DNA from 3 places in the Streptomyces sp. NPDC028635 genome. Region 1 is predicted to be linked to each of the others. Evidence: riboswitches for the same ligand, from Rfam matches in the RefSeq annotation. Region 1 holds a riboswitch; each other region holds the start of a gene.
The links. A riboswitch is a leader RNA that binds a small molecule or an ion and turns the genes downstream of it on or off. The one in region 1 is predicted to bind thiamine pyrophosphate.
Positions count from the first base shown of each region.

Region 1 (7,186 bases):
GTCAAGGGTGAGAAGATCGGCACGCTCGTGGGTGAACAGGGCAGCCGGGACTGACCGGGGATTCACCCCGACCCTGACCGGGGGATGGACAATGTCCTGCAGGTCGGGAACCGTGCAGGAAGAAGACGCGACGCAGCCGGCCGCCGACCACAGCCAGGAACCGCAGCCGGGCCTACTCAAGACACGCAGGAGCAAGTGGTGATCGAAGAGACCCTCCTCGAGGCCGAGGAGAAGATGGAGAAGGCCGTCGTGGTCGCCAAGGAGGACTTCGCCGCGATCCGCACCGGCCGTGCGCACCCGGCGATGTTCAACAAGATCGTGGCCGACTACTACGGCGCGCCGACGCCGATCAACCAGCTGGCCTCGTTCTCCGTGCCGGAGCCGCGCATGGCCGTCGTGACCCCGTTCGACAAGACCGCGCTGCGCAACATCGAGCAGGCGATCCGCGACTCCGACCTCGGCGTCAACCCGAGCAACGACGGCAACATCATCCGTGTGGTGTTCCCCGAGCTGACCGAGGAGCGCCGCCGCGAGTACATCAAGGTCGCCCGCGGCAAGGGCGAGGACGCCAAGGTCTCCATCCGCTCCGTGCGCCGCAAGGCCAAGGACGCCATCGACAAGCTGATCAAGGACGGCGAGGTCGGCGAGGACGAGGGCCGCCGTGCGGAGAAGGAACTCGACGACCTGACGTCGAAGTACGTCGCCCAGGTGGACGAGCTTCTCAAGCACAAGGAAGCGGAACTGCTCGAGGTCTGATGAACGACTCTTCCTGGGGGGCACCGCCCCACGCCGGGCAGGCCGGGTACTGGGGACCCGCCGACCAGGCGCCCGTCCCGGGCACCGGCCCGGCGGGTCCCGCGTACGATGCGCAGGAAGCGCAGCAGACTCGCCCCATGCCCATCGTGCCCGACGGACCCGCACATGGCGGAGACCAGGATGACGACCGGGGGGCCGCTCGGCTGAGCGGCCCCTTGTTCCGCGACGAGAACGCGCGCGGTGCAAGCGTCCGCGCCGAGAGCGCCCGGGACGACGACCTCCGCGACCACCGCGTCCGTACCGACACCTTCCGCGAGCAGAATCCGGAGCCCATGCCCGACGCCCCGCAGCCGGCGCCCGCCCCGCAGAAGAAGAGCGCGGGTCGCGACCTGAGCTCCGCCATAGGGGTCGGGGTCGGGCTCGGTGCGGTCATCATCGCCTCGCTGTTCATCGTCAAGGCCGTCTTCGTCGGCGTGATCGCCGTCGCCGTCGTCGTCGGCCTGTGGGAGCTGACCAGCAGGCTCCAGGAGCGCAAGGAGATCCGCGCGCCCTTGGTGCCGCTCGCGATCGGCGGCGCCGCCATGGTTGTCGCCGGGTATGTGCGCGGCGCCGAGGGCGCGTGGGTCGCCATGGCGCTCACGGCGCTCGCGGTGCTGGTCTGGCGGATGACCGAGCCGCCGGAGGGCTACCTCAAGGACGTCACGGCCGGCGTCTTCGCGGCCTTCTACGTGCCGTTCCTGGCGACGTTCGTGGCGATGATGCTCACCGCCGACGACGGCCCCTGGCGCGTGCTGACGTTCCTGCTCCTCACGGTGGTCAGCGACACCGGCGCGTACGCCGTCGGATGGCGCTTCGGCAAGCACAAGCTCGCCCCGCGGATCAGCCCCGGCAAGACCCGCGAGGGCCTGCTCGGCGCCGTGACGTTCGCGATGGTCGCCGGTGCGCTGTGCCTGCAGTTCCTGATCGACGACGGCACCTGGTGGCAGGGGCTGCTGCTGGGTCTCGCGGTCGCGGCCAGCGCGACGCTGGGCGACCTCGGCGAGTCGATGATCAAGCGGGACCTGGGCATCAAGGACATGGGCACGCTGCTCCCCGGGCACGGGGGCATCATGGACCGCCTGGACTCGCTGCTGCCGACGGCTCCGGTGGTGTGGCTGCTGCTGGTGCTGTTCGTCGGCGCCGGCTGACCGGCGCGCACGGCCTTCAAAGCCCCGTCCTCCTGTCAGGGAGGGCGGGGCTCGTCGTCGTGGAGGCCCCGCCCGCCCCCCGATGGCCGGATGGCCGGTGGGCGGGTGCGGTGGGACGATTTCGGGTGTAAGCCCCGACCGGCTCGCCCTGGAAAGGGGGCCACCATGTCCGGTTTCCACGATGAGATCGTTCTCAACTGCCGCCCCGACGAGGTGTGGACGTTCGTCACCGACCCCGCCCACCTGCCGGACTGGCAGGAGAGCGCGGTGTCAGCCGAGCAGCTCGACGACGGCCCGTTCGGAGTGGGCTCCCGGGTCCGGGTCACCCGTCACCTCGGCCGCCGCGACGTTCCCATGACGATGCAGTGCACCGAGTACGAGCCGGGGCGCTCGTGGAGCGTGCACGGCATCGACGGGACGGTACGCGGCACCTTCCGCGGTGAGGTCACGCCTGTCGACGAGGGCCGGCGCACCCGGCTGACCATGGACCTCGACTTCGAGGGCCACGGCCTCGGCAAGGTCCTCATCCCGCTGGTCGTCCGCCCGCAGGTGCGCAAGGAGTTCCCGCGCAACGAGCAGCTGCTCAAGCAGCACCTGGAGCACACGGCCGCGTAGACCCCGCCGCTCGGCGGCGGCTGGAGTCGCGATCATGGGGAGGGCGAGACTCGCGGACGACGGCACCTGCCACGGTGACCTGCCGTGCAAGTGGTGCAAGACGCTGATCGACCAGGCGGTGCGCCGCAAGCCCCGCCGCTACTGCCGCCGCTCGCACCGCTGGAAGTCCTACGGCTCCACTGTCGCGGTGTTCATCGGCGCGCTCCTCAACTGACGGGCCCGGCCGTCGCACGTACCGCCGCGCACCGCAAGGGCGCCGCACCGGCCGAGCGGGCCACCCGAGTCGATCTGCGACACTGGTAGCACCATGCCCAAGCCCGGAGAACTTACTTTTGTCGCGCCGCGCGGAGCGAAGTCGCCGCCGCGGCATCTTGCCGATCTCTCGCCCGCCGAGCGCAAGGCGGTCGTGGCCGAGATCGGGGAGAAGCCGTTTCGCGCCAAGCAGCTGTCGCAGCACTACTTCGCGCGGTACGCGCACGACCCGGAGCAGTGGACCGACATCCCCTCCGGTGCGCGTGACAAGCTGCGGGAGGCGCTGTTTCCCGAGCTGATGACCGTCGTACGGCATCTGTCGACCGACGAGGGGGAGACGCGCAAGACGCTGTGGCGGCTGTTCGACGGGACGCTCGTCGAGTCGGTGCTGATGCGGTACCCGGACCGGGTCACCATGTGCATCAGCTCGCAGGCGGGCTGTGGCATGAACTGCCCGTTCTGTGCGACGGGGCAGGCCGGTCTCGACCGGAACCTGTCCACCGCCGAGATCGTGCACCAGATCGTCGAGGGCATGCGGGCGCTCAGGGACGGGGAGATCCCCGGCGGTGCGTCCCGGCTGTCCAACATCGTCTTCATGGGCATGGGTGAGCCGCTCGCCAACTACAAGCGGGTGGTCGGAGCGATCCGCGCGCTCACGGACCCCGCGCCGGACGGTCTCGGTCTGTCCCAGCGCGGCATCACCGTGTCGACGGTCGGGCTCGTGCCCGCCATCCACCGGTTCGCCGACGAGGGCTTCAAGTGCCGGCTCGCGATTTCGCTGCACGCCCCGGACGACGAGCTGCGCGACACCCTCGTCCCCGTGAACACGCGGTGGAAGGTGCGCGAGGTGCTCGACGCCGGGTTCGAGTACGTCGAGAAGAGCGGGCGCCGGCTGTCCATCGAGTACGCCCTCATCCGGGACATCAACGATCAGGCGTGGCGGGGCGACCGGCTCGGGCGGCTGCTCAAGGGCAAGCCCGTGCACGTCAATCTCATCCCGCTCAACCCGACCCCGGGGTCCAAGTGGACCGCCTCGCGGCCCGAGGACGAGAAGGCGTTCGTCGAGGCGATCGCCGCTCATGGTGTACCGGTGACCATCCGGGACACCCGTGGGCAGGAGATCGACGGGGCGTGTGGTCAGCTCGCCGCCACCGAGCGGTAATCTGACTGGCGTCAGTACATCTACATATTCCGACAGGGGAGCGCCACAGCGCTGAGAGTGCGGCGGACAGGGCCGCAGACCCTCCGAACCTCGCCCAGGTCATTCTGGGTAGGGAGATCGGTCATCACTCGAGCTGTTGCGCCCTGCCCGGGACACCGTGAGGCGTCCCGGGCAGGGCCGCGTCTCTTCCTGGTCACTCCAGGAGGAATGTCAGTGAGCATCACCAAGAAGGCCACGGTCCTGGTGGTCGGCGTCGGCCTCGTCACGCTGTCCGCGTGCGGGTCGTCGGGCGGGAGCGAGAAGACGTCCGCCGAGTCCAAGACGGTCACGCTCGTCAGCCACGACTCATGGGCCGTGTCCAAGAACGTCCTCGCGGACTTCGAGAAGCAGTCCGGGTACAAGGTCCGCGTCCTGCCCGACGGCGACGCCGGGCAGGCCGTCAACAAGGCCATCCTCACCAAGGACAACCCGCAGGGCGACGTCTTCTTCGGCGTCGACAACACCCTGCTCTCCCGCGCCCTGGACAACGGCCTCTTCCAGCCGTACCAGGCCAAGGGGCTCGGCACCATCGGCGCCCAGTACCAGCTGGACCAGGGCAAGCACCGGGTCACGCCGATCGACCACGGCGACATCTGCGTCAACTACGACAAGAAGTACTTCGCCGACCACAAGCTGACCCCGCCGGCCTCCTTCGACGACCTGATCAAGCCGGAGTACAAGAACCTGCTGGTCACCGAGAACGCCGCGACCTCCTCGCCCGGCCTCGGCTTCCTGCTCGGCACCGCCGCCAAGTACGGCGACGACGGCTGGCAGGGCTACTGGAAGAAGCTGAAGGCCAACGGCGTGAAGGTGGTCGACGGCTGGGAGCAGGCCTACGACCAGGAGTTCTCCGGCTCGGCCGGCGGCAGGAAGGCCCACGGCGACCGGCCGCTGGTCGTCTCCTACGCCTCCTCCCCGCCCGCCGAGGTCGTCTTCGCCAAGCCGCAGCCGAAGACCGCGCCCACCGGTGTCGCCACCGGCACCTGCTTCCGGCAGATCGAGTTCGCCGGGCTGCTCAGCAACGCGAAGAACACCAAGGGCGGCAAGGCGCTGATCGACTTCCTGGTCTCCAAGGAGTTCCAGCAGGACATGCCGCTGAACATGTTCGTCTACCCGGTCGTCGACGGCGCCGAGGTGCCCGCCGAGTTCACCCAGTACGGCCCCGCCGCCAAGGACCCCGAGACCCTCGCCCCCGGCAAGATCGCCGACCACCGCGACCAGTGGGTCAAGCAGTGGACCTCGCTCGTACTGAAGTAGCCCGCCGCACGCACCGCGCGGGGAGCGCGGCGCGGCTCGGCCTGATGGCCCTGCCCGTCGCGTTCTTCGCCGTGTTCTTCGCCTACCCCGTGGCGGCGATCGTCGCCCGCGGCCTGAAGGTGGACGGCGTCTGGCAGTTCGGACGGCTCACCGATGTGCTCGGCCAGTCCGACATCCGGCACGTGCTGTGGTTCACCACCTGGCAGGCGCTGGTCTCCGCCGGGCTCACCCTGCTGCTCGCCCTGCCCGGCGCGTATGTCTTCGCCCGCTTCGACTTCCCCGGCAAGCGGCTGCTGCGGGCGGTGGTGACGGTGCCGTTCGTGCTGCCGACCGTCGTCGTCGGCACGGCCTTCCTGGCGCTGGTCGGCCGCGGCGGGCTGCTCGACCAGCTGTGGGGCGTACGGCTGGACACCACGGTGTGGGCGATCCTGCTCGCCCACGTCTTCTTCAACTACGCCGTCGTCGTGCGCACCGTCGGCGGTCTGTGGGCCCAGCTCGACCCGCGCCAGGAGGACGCGGCGCGGATGCTGGGCGCGTCCCGCTTCACCGCCTGGCGCACGGTCACCCTGCCCGCGCTGGCGCCGGCGGTCGCGGCGGCCGGGCTGATGGTGTTCCTGTTCTGCTTCACCTCCTTCGGCATCGTCCAGATCCTCGGCGGGCCCGGCTTCTCCACCCTGGAGGTGGAGATCTACCGGCAGACCGCCGACATCTTCGACCTGTCCACCGCCGCCGTCCTGACGATCGTGCAGTTCGTCGCCGTCGGCGTGATCCTCGCCGTGCACGCCTGGACGGTGCGGCGCCGGGAGAGCGCGCTGAAGCTGGTGGACGCGGCGACGACGGCCCGCCGGCCGCGCGGCGCCGGGCAGTGGGCGCTGCTCGCCGGTGTGCTGCTGACCATCGCCGCGCTGCTCGTGCTGCCGCCCGCGGTACTGGTGCAGCGCTCCCTGGACGGCGGTCTGCGCTACTACCGGGAGCTGACCGCCCAGGACGGCAACACCTTCCTCGTGCCGCCGATCGAGGCCATCGGCAATTCGCTGCAGTACGCCCTTGCCGCCACCGGCATCGCGCTGCTGATCGGCGGGTTCGCCGCCGCCGCGCTGACCCGCCGCGACGCCGGACGTCTGGTGCGCGGCTTCGACGCGCTGCTGATGCTGCCGCTCGGCGTGTCCGCGGTGACCGTCGGCTTCGGCTTCCTGATCACGCTCGACAAGCCGCCGCTGGACCTGCGCAGCTCCTGGATCCTGGTGCCGCTCGCCCAAGCGCTCGTCGGCGTCCCCTTCGTCATCCGGACCATGCTGCCCGTGCTGCGCGCGGTCGACGGACGGCTGCGGGAGGCGGCGACCGTGCTCGGGGCCTCGCCGTGGCGGGTGTGGCGGGAGGTCGATCTGCCGATGGTGCGGCGGGCGCTGCTGATCGCCGCCGGGTTCGCGTTCGCCGTGTCGCTGGGCGAGTTCGGGGCGACCGTGTTCATCGCACGGCCCGACACGCCGACGCTGCCGGTGGCCGTGGCCCGGTTGCTGGCGCGGCCCGGTGACCTCAACTACGGGCAGGCGATGGCCCTGTCGACGATTCTGATGGTGGTGTGCGCCGTGGCGCTGCTCGTGCTGGAGAGCCTGCGGGTGCCCGACCGGACGGGGGAGTTCTAGATGCTGCTCAGCCTCGATGCCGCGACCGTCCGCTTCGGCGAGCGGACCGTCCTCGACGCCGTCGACCTGGACGTCACCGAGCACGAGGTGGTGTGCGTGCTCGGCCCGAGCGGCAGCGGCAAGTCGACGCTGCTGCGGGCGGTCGCCGGACTCCAGCCACTCGATGCGGGCCGGGTCCTGCTGGACGGCCGGGACCAGGCGAAGGTGCCCGCGCACAAGCGGGGTGTGGGGCTGATGTTCCAGGACCACCAGCTCTTCCCGCAGCGGGACGT
Region 1 covers NZ_JBEZWX010000008.1:45,680-52,865, reverse strand. The annotation lists gene pyrH (UMP kinase) at 1-54, shown strand, start outside; gene frr (ribosome recycling factor) at 199-756, shown strand; gene AB0E88_RS11245 (phosphatidate cytidylyltransferase) at 756-1,943, shown strand; gene AB0E88_RS11240 (SRPBCC family protein) at 2,109-2,558, shown strand; gene AB0E88_RS11235 (hypothetical protein) at 2,593-2,772, shown strand; gene rlmN (23S rRNA (adenine(2503)-C(2))-methyltransferase RlmN) at 2,866-3,972, shown strand; TPP riboswitch at 3,997-4,105, shown strand; gene AB0E88_RS11225 (thiamine ABC transporter substrate-binding protein) at 4,180-5,268, shown strand; gene AB0E88_RS11220 (iron ABC transporter permease) at 5,313-6,914, shown strand; gene AB0E88_RS11215 (ABC transporter ATP-binding protein) at 6,915-7,186, shown strand, end outside.

Region 2 (7,186 bases), on a different contig from region 1:
TCTGCACTGCGTGACCAAGTTCAGCATGCTGGGCGCCGAGTGGGGCGGCATCCCCGCCCGGGTCATCCTGGACATCGCGCCGCCCGCCCCCGAGGTCACCCATGTGATGGTGTGGGCGGAGTACGGCTTCAGCTCCAATCTGCGCCTCGCCGACTTCGCCGCCGAGCGCACGCTCTTCGCCACGCACAAGGACGGCGAGCTGCTGACCGCCGAGCACGGATTCCCGCTCCGGCTGGTCGTGCCCCATCTGTACGCCTGGAAGGGCCCCAAGTGGGTGCGGGGCGTGGAGTACATGACCGCCGACCGCCGCGGCTTCTGGGAGGAGCGCGGCTACCACAACATCGGCGACCCCTGGAAGGAGCAGCGCTACTCCTACCAGGAAGAGCCCGGGGACGGCCCCGAGCTCTGAGTCCTGCCGCCGCCGCGGGCCGGTGGCGGTACCGGTGCGTGGGTCGGTGGCGGTACTGGCGCGCGGGTCAGTGGTGGTACTGGTGCACCACCGCGTGGCCCTTGCCGCGGCCGATCATCCACTTGTTCACCGGGGTCGTCGCGACGAAGGCCAGTGCCAGCGAGATCGCCAGCGCGCCCCAGAACAGCAGATCGCCCAGCTGGGCGTCCATCGCCGCCGGCCACAGCGCGATCACACCGTTGTCGATCAGTTCCATCACGGCGATCGACAGGGTGTCCGCGGCCAGCGCCACCCGGAAGGCCGTACGGAAGTCGACGCCGGCCTTCAGCACGCCGCGCAGCGTCAGGGAGTAGCCGAAGACGAAGGCCAGCGCGATCGCCGCCACCATCGTCGCCACGTTGCCCCAGCCGAGCCAGGTGCCGATCACCATGCCCAGCACCTCGCCGATGGCGCAGCCGGTGAGGCAGTGCAGGGTGGCCTGCGCGGCCATGGCCCAGCTCGCGGCCGGCGCGTGGTGACGGCCGCCGTGGCCGTGGCCGCTGTGGCTTTCGTGGTCAGCGTGGTCGCTGTGGTCGCCGTGACCGTGGTCCGCGTGGTGGTGCGTGTGCTCGGCGTGCGCTTCGTGCTGCATGACTGCCCCCATGGCCAGGTAACGGTTCCTGCGACGACAGGAACCGTATACCCCCCTGGGGTATTCCTCAACGCGTTATGACACGCGGAGTTTCTTCAGCCGCTCCACGTCCGCCGCGTGCCCCTCCTTGCCGCCGGGCGTCTCGATGACCAGCGGCACCCCGTCGGTCGCGGGGTGCGTGAGCAGCGCGCGGAACGCGTCCTCGCCGATGTGACCGGCGCCGATGTTCGCGTGCCGGTCCTTGTGCGCGCCCACCACGTCCTTCGAGTCGTTGGCGTGGATCAGCTTCAGCCGTCCCTCACCGACCGTTTCCACCAGCAGATCCAGCGTCTGGTGCGCCCCGTCCGGCCCGGTCAGGTCGTGCCCCGCGGCGAAGATGTGGCAGGTGTCCAGGCACACGCCGAGCTTCGGGTGACGGTCCAGCGCGTCGAAGTACGGCCCGAAGTCCCAGGTCCGCGAGCACAGCGAGGCACCCTGCCCGGCCGTGGACTCCAGCAGCAGGAACGGATCGTCGTCATGGGTCAGCTCCTCCAGCAGCGGAAGCATGTGCGCGCGCACCTGCTTCAGCGCCACCTCCCGGTGCCGGCCGCCGGTCGCGCTGCCGGTGTGCACGACCACGCCCAGCGCCCCGATCTCACGCCCCCGCCGCAGCGAGTGCCGCAGCGACTCCACCGACCTCTCGACCGTCGCCTCCGTGTGGGAGCCGAAGTTGATCAGGTACGGCGCGTGCACGTACGCCGGGATGGACTCCGCCTCGCACGCCGCGCGGAACGCCTCGTCCTGCCGCGGGTTCCCGGCGGGCGTGGCCCAGCCGCGCGGGTTGGCGACGAAGACCTGCACGGTCTCGGCACCCAGGTCACGGGCGTACGGCAGACCGACGGAGTGCAGACCGCCGGCCACCGGGACGTGCGAGCCGACGGGGTTGCGCAAGGGGGATCGAGGTGTCACCCGTTCAGCCTGCCACGCGCGCCGGCGTGGCCCCGCACACGGCCGAGGTGGCCTCGGTCACCGCAGGCCCGCTGCTCCGTCAGCGGATGGTGATCGTGATCGTCGACCCCTTCGGCGCCTTCTCGCCGCCCTTCACGGACTGCTTCTTCACCGTGTCACCGAACAGCCCGAGCAGCCCGCGGTCCTCCTTGACCTGGAAACCGGCGTCCTTCAGGGCCTGCTTGGCGTCGTCGACGCTGTCCCCGACCACGTCCGGGACCTCGATCATCTGCGGTCCCTTGGACAGGGTCAGCGTCACCGTGTCGCCCTCGGCGGCCTGACCGCCGGAGTCCGGGGACTGCGCGGCGACCTGTCCGGCGTCGAGCTCCGAGTTCACCCGCTCCGGGGCGACCTTCACCTTCAGGCCGGCCTCCTCCAGCTGGGACCGGGCGTCGGCGAGGCCCGAGCCGGTGACGTCCGGGATGTCGACGGGGCTGCCCTTGCTGACCGTGAGCGCCACCGCCGAGCCCGCGCGGCGCTCCGTGCCCGCCTCGGGATCGGTGCCGATCACCGAGCCGCGCGTCACGTCGTCGCTGAACTCCCGGTTGATCATGCCCGGCTCCAGTCCGCTGTCCTTCAGCACGGAGCGGGCCTTGTCCAGCTTGTAGCCCTCCAGATCGGGCACCTTCACGGTCTCCGGGCCCTTGGACACGGTCAGCCGCACCGCGTCGTGGTCACGGATGCGGGCTCCCGGCTCCGGGTCGGTGCTGATGACCTTGCCCCGCGCGACCGTGTCGCTGTAGGCGTAGGTGACCTTGCCGGACTCCAGACCGGCCCGCTCCAGCCGCTGCTTGGCCTGCGCCTCGGACTGCGCCAGCAGCGGCGGCACCTTGGTGAACTGCCCCGAGTTGATGTACCAGACGCCCGAGCCGACACCGAACACCAGCAGCACGGCGGCGACCAGGGTGATCAGCCGCCGCCGGGAGCGCGAAGGCCCCGGGCGCGGAGGCACCGGCGGCGGGCTCTGCAAGCGGCTGGTGCGGTTCAGCACGGCCGCGCCGCCCTCGGCGTCCACGTCGACCGGCAACGGGCGGGGCACGGTCAGCGCGCGCGGGATCACGCTCGTGCGGTCGTCGGCGTTGTCGTGCTCCGCGGACAGCGCCTGCGGCGGCACCGCGTCCAGCTGCTGCTCGCTCAGCCCGGCCCGCGCCTCGCGCGCGTGCGCCAGCAGCGCCACCGCGTCGTGCGGGCGCGCCTCGGGCGAGCGGGCGGTCGCTGCCGCGACGAGTTCGTCCAGGGGGTGCGCCAGCCCCGGCACCAGGGTGGAAGGCGCCGGGACGTCCTCGTGCAGATGCTTGTAGAGCACGGCGGCCGGGGAGTCGCCGTCGTGCGGCTTGCCGCCGGTCAGCATCTCGTAGAGCACGACACCGCACGCGTACACGTCCACGCGCGGGTCGGCCGTGCCGTGCTCGATCTGCTCCGGCGCCAGATAGGAGACGGTCCCCAGCACCTCGCCGGTCGTGCTGGTGACGGTGTCCACCGAGCGCACCAGCCCGAAGTCGGCGACCTTGACCCGGCCGTCGTCCCCTATCAGGACGTTCTCCGGCTTCATGTCGCGGTGCACGAACCCGGCCCGGTGCGCGGAGCCGAGCGCGGCCAGCACCGGCTCCAGGATGTCCAGCGCGGCCCGCGGCTGCAGCGCGCCGCGCTCACGCAGCACGTCCCGCAGGGTGCAGCCGGCGATGTACTCCATCGCCAGATACACGTACCGGCCGTCCGCGCCTTGGTCGAAGACCTGGACCACGTTGGGGTGGGCCAGCCTGGCGACGGACTTCGCCTCCCGGATGAACCGCTCGACGAACGAGGCGTCGGCCGCGAGCGCCGGGTGCATCACCTTCAGCGCGAGCACGCGGTCCAGACGGGTGTCCAGGGCCCGGTAGACCGTGGCCATCCCGCCGGCCGCGATCCGCGCGTCGACGCGATACCGGCCGTCGAGCACCTGCCCGACGAGGGGGTCCGAGAGGGTCGTATCCACGCAGGCGAGTCTACGAGCCATGACCGACACCCCAGCCGTTTCACCCAGCCGGCGGGGTGACTGCAGCCGACCTGTGACGTGTCGCGCGCACCGGCATCACGCATGTCAGGCGCACCGCCACCCCCGAAGGGCCACCGGTCTCAGAAGGCCGGGCGCTCCGGGTCCAGCCGGGCGACGCCCTCCCTGGGCGAGGACGCCTCGGCGAAGTGCCGCTTGGGAATGCGTCCCGCCCGAAAGGCCAGCCGGCCCGCCTCCACCGCGTGGCGCATGGCCTCCGCCATCACCACCGGCTCCTGCGCCCGCGTCACCGCCGAGGCGAGCATCACACCCGCGCACCCCAGCTCCATCGCCAGCGCCACGTCCGACGCCGTGCCCGCGCCCGCGTCCAGGATCACCGGCACGCGCGCGTGCTCGACGATCAGCTGGAAGTTGTGCGGGTTGCGGATGCCGAGCCCGGAACCGATGGGCGAGCCCAGCGGCATGATCGCCGCACAGCCGACGTCCTGGAGCTTCCGCGCGAGCACCGGGTCGTCGTTGGTGTACGGCAGCACCGTGAACCCGTCGTCGACCAGCGTCTCCGCCGCGTCCAGCAGCTCGATCGGGTCCGGGAGCAGCGTGCGTTCGTCGGCGATGACCTCCAGCTTCACCAGGTCCGTGCCCAGCGCCTCGCGCGCGAGGCGGGCCGTGAGCACCGCCTCCCCGGCGGTGAAGCAGCCGGCGGTGTTCGGCAGCACCCGGATGCCGAGGCGGTCCAGCACCGACAGCACCGAGCCGTGCACGCCGGGGTCGACCCGGCGCATCGCGACGGTCGTCAGCTCGGTGCCGGAGGCGACCAGCGCCCGCTCCAGCACGTCCAGGCTCGGCGCGCCGCCGGTGCCCATGATCAGACGGGACGAGAACGGCGTACCGCCGAGGACGAAGGGGTCGTCAGCCATGGTTCAGCCTCCCTGGACGGCGGTGAGGACCTCGACGCGGTCGCCCTCGGCGAGGGCCGTGGTGGACCACTGCGTGCGCGGGACGACGGTCTCGTTGAGGGCGGCGGCCACCCCGGAGGGGGCCGCGGTGAGGGACGTCACGACGGCGTCGAGAGCCGTGCCGGGATCGACGCGGCGGGGCTCACCGTTGACGGAGATGTTCATGCGGGCTGCTCCGTGAGGGTGCGGGCGGGCTGCCGCGCGGCCGCGGCGGGGGCGAAACGCTTAGGGGTGAAGGGGCGGGCCTCGTCCGGCAGCTCACCGGTGACGAGGGCGTGGGCCAGCACGTCCCCGGTGACCGGGGTGAGCAGGACGCCGTTGCGGTGGTGCCCGGTGGCCAGCAGCAGCCCCTCCAGCGCGGTGGGGCCGAGCAGCGGCGCGTTGTCGGGGGAGCCGGGGCGCAACCCGGCCCGGGTCTCCGTGAGCGGCAGCTCGGTGATGCCGGGCACCAGCTCGTGGGCGTCGCGCAGCAGCTCGTAGACGCCGCCCGCGGTGACCGTGGTGTCCCAGCCCATCTCCTCGCTGGTCGCGCCCACGACCAGCTCGCCGTTCTCGCGCGGCACCAGATACAGCGCGCCGCCGCGCACCACCGCGCGCACGGTCCGGCTCAGGAACGGCGTCCGGTGGTCCGGCATGGTCAGCCGCAGGACCTGGCCCTTCACCGGCCGCACCGGCGGCAGTACGTCCTCCGGTACGCCCGCGAGGCGACCGCTCAGGCTGCCGGCGGCGAGCACGACCTGTCCCGCGCCCAGCTCCTCGCCCCCTCGGGTGACGACGCCCGCGGCGCGCTCACGGGAGACGACGAGCCGCTCGGCCCAGTCGCGCCGGAACACCACTCCGGCCCGCTCGCAGGCGGTGACCAGCGCGGCCGCCAGCCGCCGCGGGTCCACCTGGTGGTCGCCGTCGACCCGCAGCCCGCCGCGCACACCCGGCGCGAGCATCGGCTCCAGACGCCGGCACTCCCGGCCGGACAGCCACTCCGAGGCGAGGCCCGACTGCCGTTGCAGGGCGTGCAGTTCCTTCAGGTGGGCGCGGTCGTCGGCGTCCAGGGCGACGGCGAGCGTGCCGCTGCGGCGGTAGCCGAGGCCGTGGCCGCTCGCCTCGGTGAGTTCGGCCGCGAAGTCCGGATAGCGGCGCGCCGAGGCCAGGTTGAGGGCGAGCAGGGTCTGCTCGCCGTGGTGCAGTTCGGTGACGGCGGCCAGCATCCCGGCCGCCACCTGCGCGGCTCCGCCGCCGGGCTCGGGTTCCACGACCGTGGTGGCGAACCCCCGCTGCGCGGCCCGCCAGGCCGTGACCAGCCCGATGATCCCGCCCCCGATGACGAGGACGTCTGACGTACGCGTAGGCGACATGGGCGTCCAGCCCCTCCCTTCGCCGGCATGACCCGGATCAGGTTCGTACGGTCGGAGGCCGTCCCAGCCTCCCTCTCAGCCCGGTGCGTCCGGGCTCCCGCGAGTGCTTTACGGTGGCCACCCTAGCCCGTGCCGCTGTGTGTCTGTAAGGGAGCCTTCCGTCATGCCCCGGTCCCTCGACGGTCTCGTCCTCGCCCCGGTCGCCGACCAGGCACCAGGTCAGGTGGGCACGCGCACCCGCTTCACCTACCACGAGCGCGGCGGCGAGATCTGGGCGGAGTACGCCGGCGGCGACGTGGTGCGCGGGCACCTCGTGGGCACCCGGCAGGGGGACCGGCTGGACTTCCGGTACGTGCAGCTCAAGCAGGACGGGACGACCTCCGGCGGGCACTGCGTGTCCACGGTCGTCGAGCTGCCGGACGGGCGGGTGCGGCTGGAGGAGACCTGGGAGTGGGAGTCCCAGGAGGGCAGCGGCACCAGCGTGGTGGAGGAGCTGCACGCGCGTGTGGAGCAGGTCACGGCGCAGGACCGCTGACTGACGGTCTGTCAGGTGTCTATGGTGATCAGGTGAGCGAGCAGACGCAGCAACGGGGCACGTCATCGGCGGCGCGGCGGGTGGTCGTCGTGGGCGCGGGCATGGCCGGGGTGCAGACCGCGGTGGCCCTGCGCGAACGGGGTTTCACCGGCACCGTCACGCTCATCGGCGCCGAACCCCACCAGCCCTACGACCGTCCGCCGCTGTCCAAGGCCGTCCTGCTCGGCACGGCCGAGGGCTCCGCCTTCGACGTGGACTTCGAGGCGCTGGGCATCGAGCTGCGCCTCGGCTGCGAGGTGCTGGGCCTGCGCCCCGCCGACCAT
Region 2 covers NZ_JBEZWX010000020.1:56,002-63,187, forward strand. The annotation lists gene AB0E88_RS21690 (sulfite oxidase-like oxidoreductase) at 1-409, shown strand, start outside; gene AB0E88_RS21695 (DUF4396 domain-containing protein) at 477-1,040, opposite strand; gene AB0E88_RS21700 (deoxyribonuclease IV) at 1,116-1,988, opposite strand; gene pknB (Stk1 family PASTA domain-containing Ser/Thr kinase) at 2,068-4,002, opposite strand; gene AB0E88_RS21710 (thiazole synthase) at 4,143-4,937, opposite strand; gene thiS (sulfur carrier protein ThiS) at 4,941-5,141, opposite strand; gene thiO (glycine oxidase ThiO) at 5,138-6,328, opposite strand; TPP riboswitch at 6,326-6,439, opposite strand; gene AB0E88_RS21725 (hypothetical protein) at 6,492-6,863, shown strand; gene AB0E88_RS21730 (FAD-dependent oxidoreductase) at 6,896-7,186, shown strand, end outside.
Region 2: linked by a shared signal. The riboswitch ahead of thiO (glycine oxidase ThiO) and the one ahead of AB0E88_RS11225 (thiamine ABC transporter substrate-binding protein) in region 1 are both predicted to bind thiamine pyrophosphate.

Region 3 (7,186 bases), on a different contig from region 1:
GTGTGCCCGTGTATTACGCGATGTACCGCGAGGGCGAGATCGAGGTCATGTGCGTCTCGGACACGCCCGGCAACCCGGCGGTCGAGGAGTGGGCCGACTTCCGAGAGACGGGACACGCACACGCCATTGGACAGTGCCTGCTCTCCCAGCTGGACGACGGCGCCCGCCGCGACCACCTGGCCCGCTACCCGGCGCAGCCCATCACGCCTTACACGGTGTGTGACAACCACGCGCTGCTGCGACGGCTGGAGCAGATGCGGCGCATGGAGCCGGTGATCGAGCGGCAGGAGTACGCCCTGGGGACGGTGTGCGCCGCGGTGCCGATCACGGTGGGCACCACGGCCGCCACGATGGCGATCTCGCTGCCCGTGCACCAGGCCGACCGGCTGCTGCCCGCGGCGCGGAAACTCCAGGACGAGATCGGGCGCCTGCTGGGCTCGCTGGCCCTGTCTATCAGTATCTGAAAACTCACTCCTTGTGATCTCGTGTGCACGTTCAGCAAGATACCTCCAGTGTCAAGGGGTTCATTCCCGGCCAGTCGACGGCAAGTGACGGGGTAGGCGAATGCGCGAGTCCGTGCAGGCAGTGCAGGCAGAGGTCATGATGAGCTTTCTCGTCTCCGAGGAGCTCTCGTTCCGCATCCCGGTGGAACTGCGGTACGAGACCTGTGATCCCTATGCCGTACGGCTGACTTTCCACCTTCCCGGGGACGCGCCGGTGACCTGGGCGTTCGGGCGTGAGCTGCTGCTCGACGGGGTGGGGCGGCCGTGCGGAGAGGGCGATGTCCGGATCGCACCGGTCGAGGAGGACACGTTGGGCGAGGTGCTGATCCGGCTCCAGGTCGGCGGCGACCAGGCGCTGTTCCGTTCGTCGGCCCCGCCGATCGTGGCGTTCCTGGACCGCACCGACAAGCTGGTGCCACTCGGCCAGGAGGGTGCGCTCGCCGACTTCGACGCCCATCTGGAGGAGGCGCTCGACCGTATCCTCGCCGAGGAGCAGAGCGCGGGCTGACACGTCGCGTCACCACGGTGGCGTAACGGTTCACCGCTGTGGGACGGGGATTTGCAGGAACGGTTCTGCAGGGCGGTGACACGGTGACCGTCGCGCTGGTGACGCCGTCGGCCGTCGGGTACGGCGGCGCCGTCGACGGGGCGGCTACGGGCGCGACGGTACGGTCGCGCGGCCGGCGGTACGGCTACGCCGTCGCCCGGCATCTCAGCGCTCGCGCCGGCACCCGGCGTTTCAGCGCTTGCGCCGGCGCCCCCGGCCGCCGCGGCCTGCGGGCACCGGGATCGAGCCGGTACCGGTGCCGGTCCCACCGGCGGCGCTCTGGCCGGCCGCTGTCGGCCCCTGACGGTCGGCGGCCACCACCAGAGCCGCGAGCGCCGTGGTGACCGGCACCGAGGCGACCAGGCCGATCGATCCCACCAGCGTGCGCACGATCTCCTCCGCGACCAGTTCGCTGTTGGCGACCGTGCCCACGCTGCTCTGCGCGATGGAGAAGAGCAGCAGCAGGGGCAACGCGGCACCGGCGTAGGCGAGGACGAGGGTGTTGACGACGGACGCGATGTGGTCGCGGCCGATCCGGATCCCGGCCCGGTACAGCCCGCGCCGGCCCATCGACGGGTTGGCCTCGTGCAGCTCCCAGACGGCGGAGGTCTGGGTGACCGTCACGTCGTCGAGCACGCCGAGGGATCCGATGATGACGCCGGCGAGCAGCAGACCGCTCATGTCGATGGACGGGTACAGGCCATGGATCAGGCCGGTGCTGTCGTCCGTGTTGCCCGTCAGCGCGGCCCAGCCGATGAACAGCGAACCGAGGACGCCGATCAGCAGCAGGGAGACCAGTGTGCCCAGCACCGCCACGGACGTCCGGGCCGACAGCCCGTGGCACAGATACAGGGCGATGAGCATGATCGCGCTGGAGCCCACGACGGCGACGACCAACGGGTTCTCGCCCTGCAGTACCGCCGGCAGGATGAAGAAGTTCAGCACCAGGAAGCTGATGGCCAGCGCGACGAGTGCCATCACCCCGCGCATCCGTCCCACGACGATGACGGCGAGCGCGAAGATGCCGGCCAGCAGGGCCATCGGGAAGCGCCGGTCGGCGTCCGTGACGGAGTACTGAAGGTCCTTCGGTGCCGAGGGCTCGTAGGCGACCACCACCTTCTCGCCCTGGTGCAGCTGCCGTGTCTGGTCGGGCTGCACGATCTCGGTGAACGTCCGGCCCTTGTCGTTGCCGGAGTCGACGCGGACGGTGGCCTTCTTGCAGGCGCCGTCGGCCTGTTGCCGGGTCGGGGACCCCTGCGCGGTGGACGTGTCGCCGGTCGGCGTACCACCGGAGGCGTTGACGGACTTGCAGCTCACCTCGACCACCTGGGTGACCGTGGCCTGCTGGGTCTGCCGGTCGAAGCCCACACCGGAGCGCTGGTGGGAGGGGGCACCGCCCGGCCACAGCACGCCGAGGCCGACGACCACCGCCACGGCGAACGGGATGAGGATCGCCGCGATGACCTTGCGCAGATGCCGGGAGACGGGAGCGGCGGGCCCGTGACTGTGCGAGTGCCCGTGCCCGCCGCCCGCGGAATGCGCGGCACCGTGTCCGCTTCCCGCGGCGTGCCCGGCACCGTGTCCGTGCCCGCCACCGGACGCGTGCCGATGCCCGTGCCCGGCGCCCGGGGCGTACCCGTGCCCGGCTGCCGGCGTGTGCCCGTGCTCCGGCCCGTCCTCGGCGCCCTGGCCGTGGCCGGTCGGGCCCTGGCCGTGCGGCGGCTCGGGCGGCGGATACGGGGGCTGGTGTGTGGTGGTCACCGCCCGATCATCGCAAGAACGGCAGGGGCCCCCTGTTCATCGCGCCTGAATTGACGCTAGCGTGGAGGCACCTTTGCACACGCGGGAGCTCGGAGCACCGGGCTGAGAGGGCGCTGACCTCCGTCTTCGCGATGTTTCACGTGGAACATGTGGCGTTCCACACGAAATGTCGGCAGACGGTGACCGCTGCGTCGACCGCCGAACCTGTTACCGGGTAATGCCGGCGTAGGGAGTAGGTCTCATGACCAACAAGGACGTACGCACGCCTGCCTCCGTTCAGAGCGAGTCGGCTCAGGAGGCCGGGAAGTCCATCGGCTGGCACAAGGCATACGTCGAGGGTTCGCGCCCCGACCTGCGGGTGCCGGTCCGTCAGGTGCACCTCACCAACGGGAAGGCGGTCACGCTCTACGACACGTCCGGCCCGTATACCGATCCGCTTGTCGACACCGACGTCCGCAGGGGCCTGTCGCCCCTGCGGGAGAACTGGATCATCGCCCGCGGCGACACCGAGGAGTACGCGGGCCGCCCCGTCCGCCCGGAGGACGACGGGATCAAGCACACCTCGCCGCGCGGCGGCCTGCGCAATCTCGACGCGGTCTTCCCCGGGCGGCCGCGCCAGCCCCGCCGCGGCCGCGACGGCCAGGCGGTCACGCAGCTCGCGTACGCCCGCCGGGGCGAGATCACGCCCGAGATGGAGTTCGTGGCCCTTCGGGAGAACGTCTCGCCCGAGGTGGTCCGCGAGGAGATCGCGGCGGGCCGAGCCGTGCTGCCGGCCAACGTCAACCACCCGGAGATCGAGCCGATGATCATCGGCAAGCGGTTCCTGGTGAAGGTCAACGCCAACATCGGCAACTCCGCAGTGACTTCTTCCATCGAGGAGGAGGTCGAGAAGATGACCTGGGCGACCCGCTGGGGCGCCGACACGGTCATGGACCTGTCCACGGGACGCAACATCCACACCACCCGCGAGTGGGTGCTGCGCAACTCCCCCGTCCCCATCGGCACGGTGCCGCTCTACCAGGCGCTGGAGAAGGTCGACGGCAGGGCCGAGGAACTGACCTGGGAGATCTACAAGGACACGGTCATCGAGCAGGCCGAGCAGGGCGTGGACTACATGACGGTCCACGCGGGCGTGCGTCTGGCGTACGTGCCGCTCACCGCCAACCGCAAGACGGGCATCGTCTCGCGCGGTGGTTCGATCATGGCCGCGTGGTGCCTGGCGCACCACAAGGAATCGTTCCTGTACGAGAACTTCGAGGAGCTCTGCGAGATCCTCGCCGCGTACGACGTGACGTACTCCCTCGGTGACGGTCTCCGGCCCGGCTCCATCGCGGACGCCAACGACGAGGCGCAGTTCGCGGAGCTCCGCACGCTCGGGGAACTCAACACGATCGCCAAGCGTTTCCACGTACAGACCATGATCGAGGGCCCGGGACACGTCCCGATGCACAAGATCAAGGAGAACATCGACCTTCAGCAGGAGATCTGCGATGAAGCTCCGTTCTATACGCTCGGCCCGCTGACCACCGACGTCGCGCCGGCGTACGACCACATCACCTCCGGCATCGGCGCCGCGATGATCGCCTGGTGGGGCACGGCGATGCTCTGCTACGTCACGCCCAAGGAGCACCTGGGCCTGCCCAACCGGGACGACGTCAAGACCGGTGTCATCACCTACAAGATCGCCGCCCACGCGGCCGATCTGGCCAAGGGGCACCCGGGCGCGCAGGAGTGGGACGACGCGCTGTCCGACGCCCGGTTCGAGTTCCGGTGGGAGGACCAGTTCAACCTCGCGCTGGACCCGGACACGGCGCGGGAGTTCCACGACGAGACCCTGCCGGCGGAACCCGCCAAGACGGCCCACTTCTGCTCGATGTGCGGGCCGAAGTTCTGCTCGATGAAGATCTCGCAGGACATCCGCCGTGAGCACGGCGGCAGCAAGGCCGAGATCGAGGCCGGGATGGCGGAGAAGTCGCGGGAATTCGCGGCGGCGGGCAACCGCGTGTATCTGCCGATCGCGGACTGAGTCGCACCGCCCGGACCGCCCGGACCGCCCGGACCGCTTCGACAGGTCCGGGCGGCCCGGGGTGACGCGGACTGTCCCGTGGGGGCCCGGCGTTGGACGGCTCGCGGCGGACGTCCGATGCCCCCGCGTGCGCTCGTCCTCTCCGGGGCGTGCGCCGGCGCTTCACTCCGGCTGGTGCTCCGGGCCACCGAAGTCGGGGCTGCTGAAGTCGGGGCTCGTGAAACTCGGGCGCGGGCCTGCGGCGGGGCCGTCGTCGGGGCTGGTGAATCCCGGCCGGTCGTAGCCCAGGCGCGGGATGCGGCTGGACGGCACCGACGGGGACACGGGGTGCGCCGGGCTCGTACCGGGCTCGGCCAGGGCGTCGCGCAGGAACGGCACGATGCCGCGTTCCAGCAGGGCTTCGTGCCAGGCGTCACGAGCCTGGGTCAGCTCCTGCGGAGGTTCACCGTGGGCGCCGGACTCGAGCGAGGGGCGGTTGCGCAGGGCCGTGAGCAGCAGCCCCACGGTGGCGACGAGGATCGTGGCCGCCGTCAGGGCGCCGAAGACCCATCCGGCGGTGAGCATGGTCCGGGCGAAGGCCGGCTCGGGGTCGAGCATCTTCAGGATGTAACCCACCAGCAGGAATATCGCGGCGGCGGTGCCGGAGAGGACGGGGGCGAGGACGGCGACCACGGCGACGGCGCCCGCGCCCGTGCTCTCGGCCATCTCGCCCACGGTGGCGGCGAGTCCCATCGGGGCGCCGGCGGGGTCGGCGGACGCGGACGTGCGCTCGGCCGTCAGGGCGGCGGCCGGGGCCGGCTGACGCAGCTCCTCGCGCACCTTGACGTAGTGCTGGTACTCGGTGGCGGCGGAGGCGGTGATGAGGGAGGTGGCGCTGAGCGCCATGGCGCGCAGCTGTTCGAGGGTGAGACGTCGGCCGGCGGCGGACAGTTCGGGACGGTGGGCTGCGGAGCGCAGCGCCTCATCGAGGATCCGTTCGTAGTCCTGACGGTCCTCGCTCAGCAGGTGCTGCGGAACGCTGTTCATGTGCATCCCCCGATGCTCCGTAGGGCTTGGGGCTCGCATGGCGACGAGCCGTCGGGCAGAAACGGAGGGGAGCCTGCTACGGATAAGCCGATGGTAGAGCGGCGACGGCTCGCGGTGACAGGGGGTTTCCACAAATTGCCGACGCGCCCGGTGTGTTGAGCGGATCCGGGCCGTCCGCCGGGCGGCGGGGGAGATTGCGCCGCGGGGCGGCGCGCGGGAACGCTCAGCCGCCCAACGGGAGCTCCTGGACCAGCAGTTTTCCTGCCATCGTCACACCGCCGTCCATCGCGATGGCGAGCCCGTCGGCGTAGACGTGCGGGCCCTCGACGAGCGGGCCGGCGCTGTCCTCGCCGTCCTCGGAGCCGACCTCGCCCAGCAGATACGGAATCGGGCTGTGGCCGTGAACGATGCGGGTGCCGCCGTACGTATCGAGCAGCGAGCGCACGGCGTCGGCGCCGCCCTCGTCACGGAAGGAGAAGCGCTTGGTGAACTTGCGGAACAGATCCCAGCACTCGTCGGCGTCGTTGCGGGTCAGCGTCTCGCGGACGGTGTCGTTGACGGCCTCGATCGAGTCGCCGTAGTCGAGGTAGGCGGTGGTGTCGGAGTGCACGAGCAGATAGCCGTCGACCTCCTCCACCGCGTCCAGACGCGCCATCCACTGCAGGTGGTGGTCCTGCAGGCGGTCCATGTCGGTCTTCTGGCCGCCGTTGAGCAGCCAGGCCGCTTGGAAGGTGGCGGTGCCCGCGCCGGAGTTGACGGGCGTGTCGCCGAACCGCTTGGCCCCGAGCAGCAGCAGTTCGTGGTTGCCCATGAGGGCCTTGCAGTAGCCGCCGGCCGCGGCGGCCTCCGCGGACAGGCGCATGACCAGGTCGATGACGCCGATGCCGTCGGGTCCGCGGTCGGTGAAGTCGCCGAGGAACCACAGCCGGGCGGTGCCGGCGCACCACTGGCCCGCCGCGTCGATCAGCCCCTTCTCCTGCAGGGCGGCGATCAGCTCGTCCAGATAACCGTGCACGTCGCCGACGACGAACAGGGGACCGGGGCCGGCGCCGGGCTGCGCCGCGGCCGGGGCCGGAGCGGCCACCGGGTCGACGGTCACCTGCACGGTGTCACCGCGGTTGATGACGGGCAGATCGCGCTCGGTGGGCGTGTAACCCTCGGGCACCTGCAAGGGGTCCTCGACGGGCGGGGCGCCCTCGCCGGGGTGGGCGCCGTGGATGAACGGACCGGTCTCATGGACGTACGCGGGCACGCGGAAGTCGCGCAACGTCGCCGTCCGCTCCACCTCGGGTCCCTGACCGGCCCCCTGAGTCATCGACCCCT
Region 3 covers NZ_JBEZWX010000012.1:164,282-171,467, forward strand. The annotation lists gene AB0E88_RS16165 (IclR family transcriptional regulator C-terminal domain-containing protein) at 1-464, shown strand, start outside; gene AB0E88_RS16170 (SsgA family sporulation/cell division regulator) at 565-1,011, shown strand; gene AB0E88_RS16175 (YibE/F family protein) at 1,243-2,811, opposite strand; TPP riboswitch at 2,883-3,060, shown strand; gene thiC (phosphomethylpyrimidine synthase ThiC) at 3,053-4,837, shown strand; gene AB0E88_RS16185 (hypothetical protein) at 5,000-5,869, opposite strand; gene AB0E88_RS16190 (metallophosphoesterase) at 6,087-7,186, opposite strand, start outside.
Region 3: linked by a shared signal. The riboswitch ahead of thiC (phosphomethylpyrimidine synthase ThiC) and the one ahead of AB0E88_RS11225 (thiamine ABC transporter substrate-binding protein) in region 1 are both predicted to bind thiamine pyrophosphate.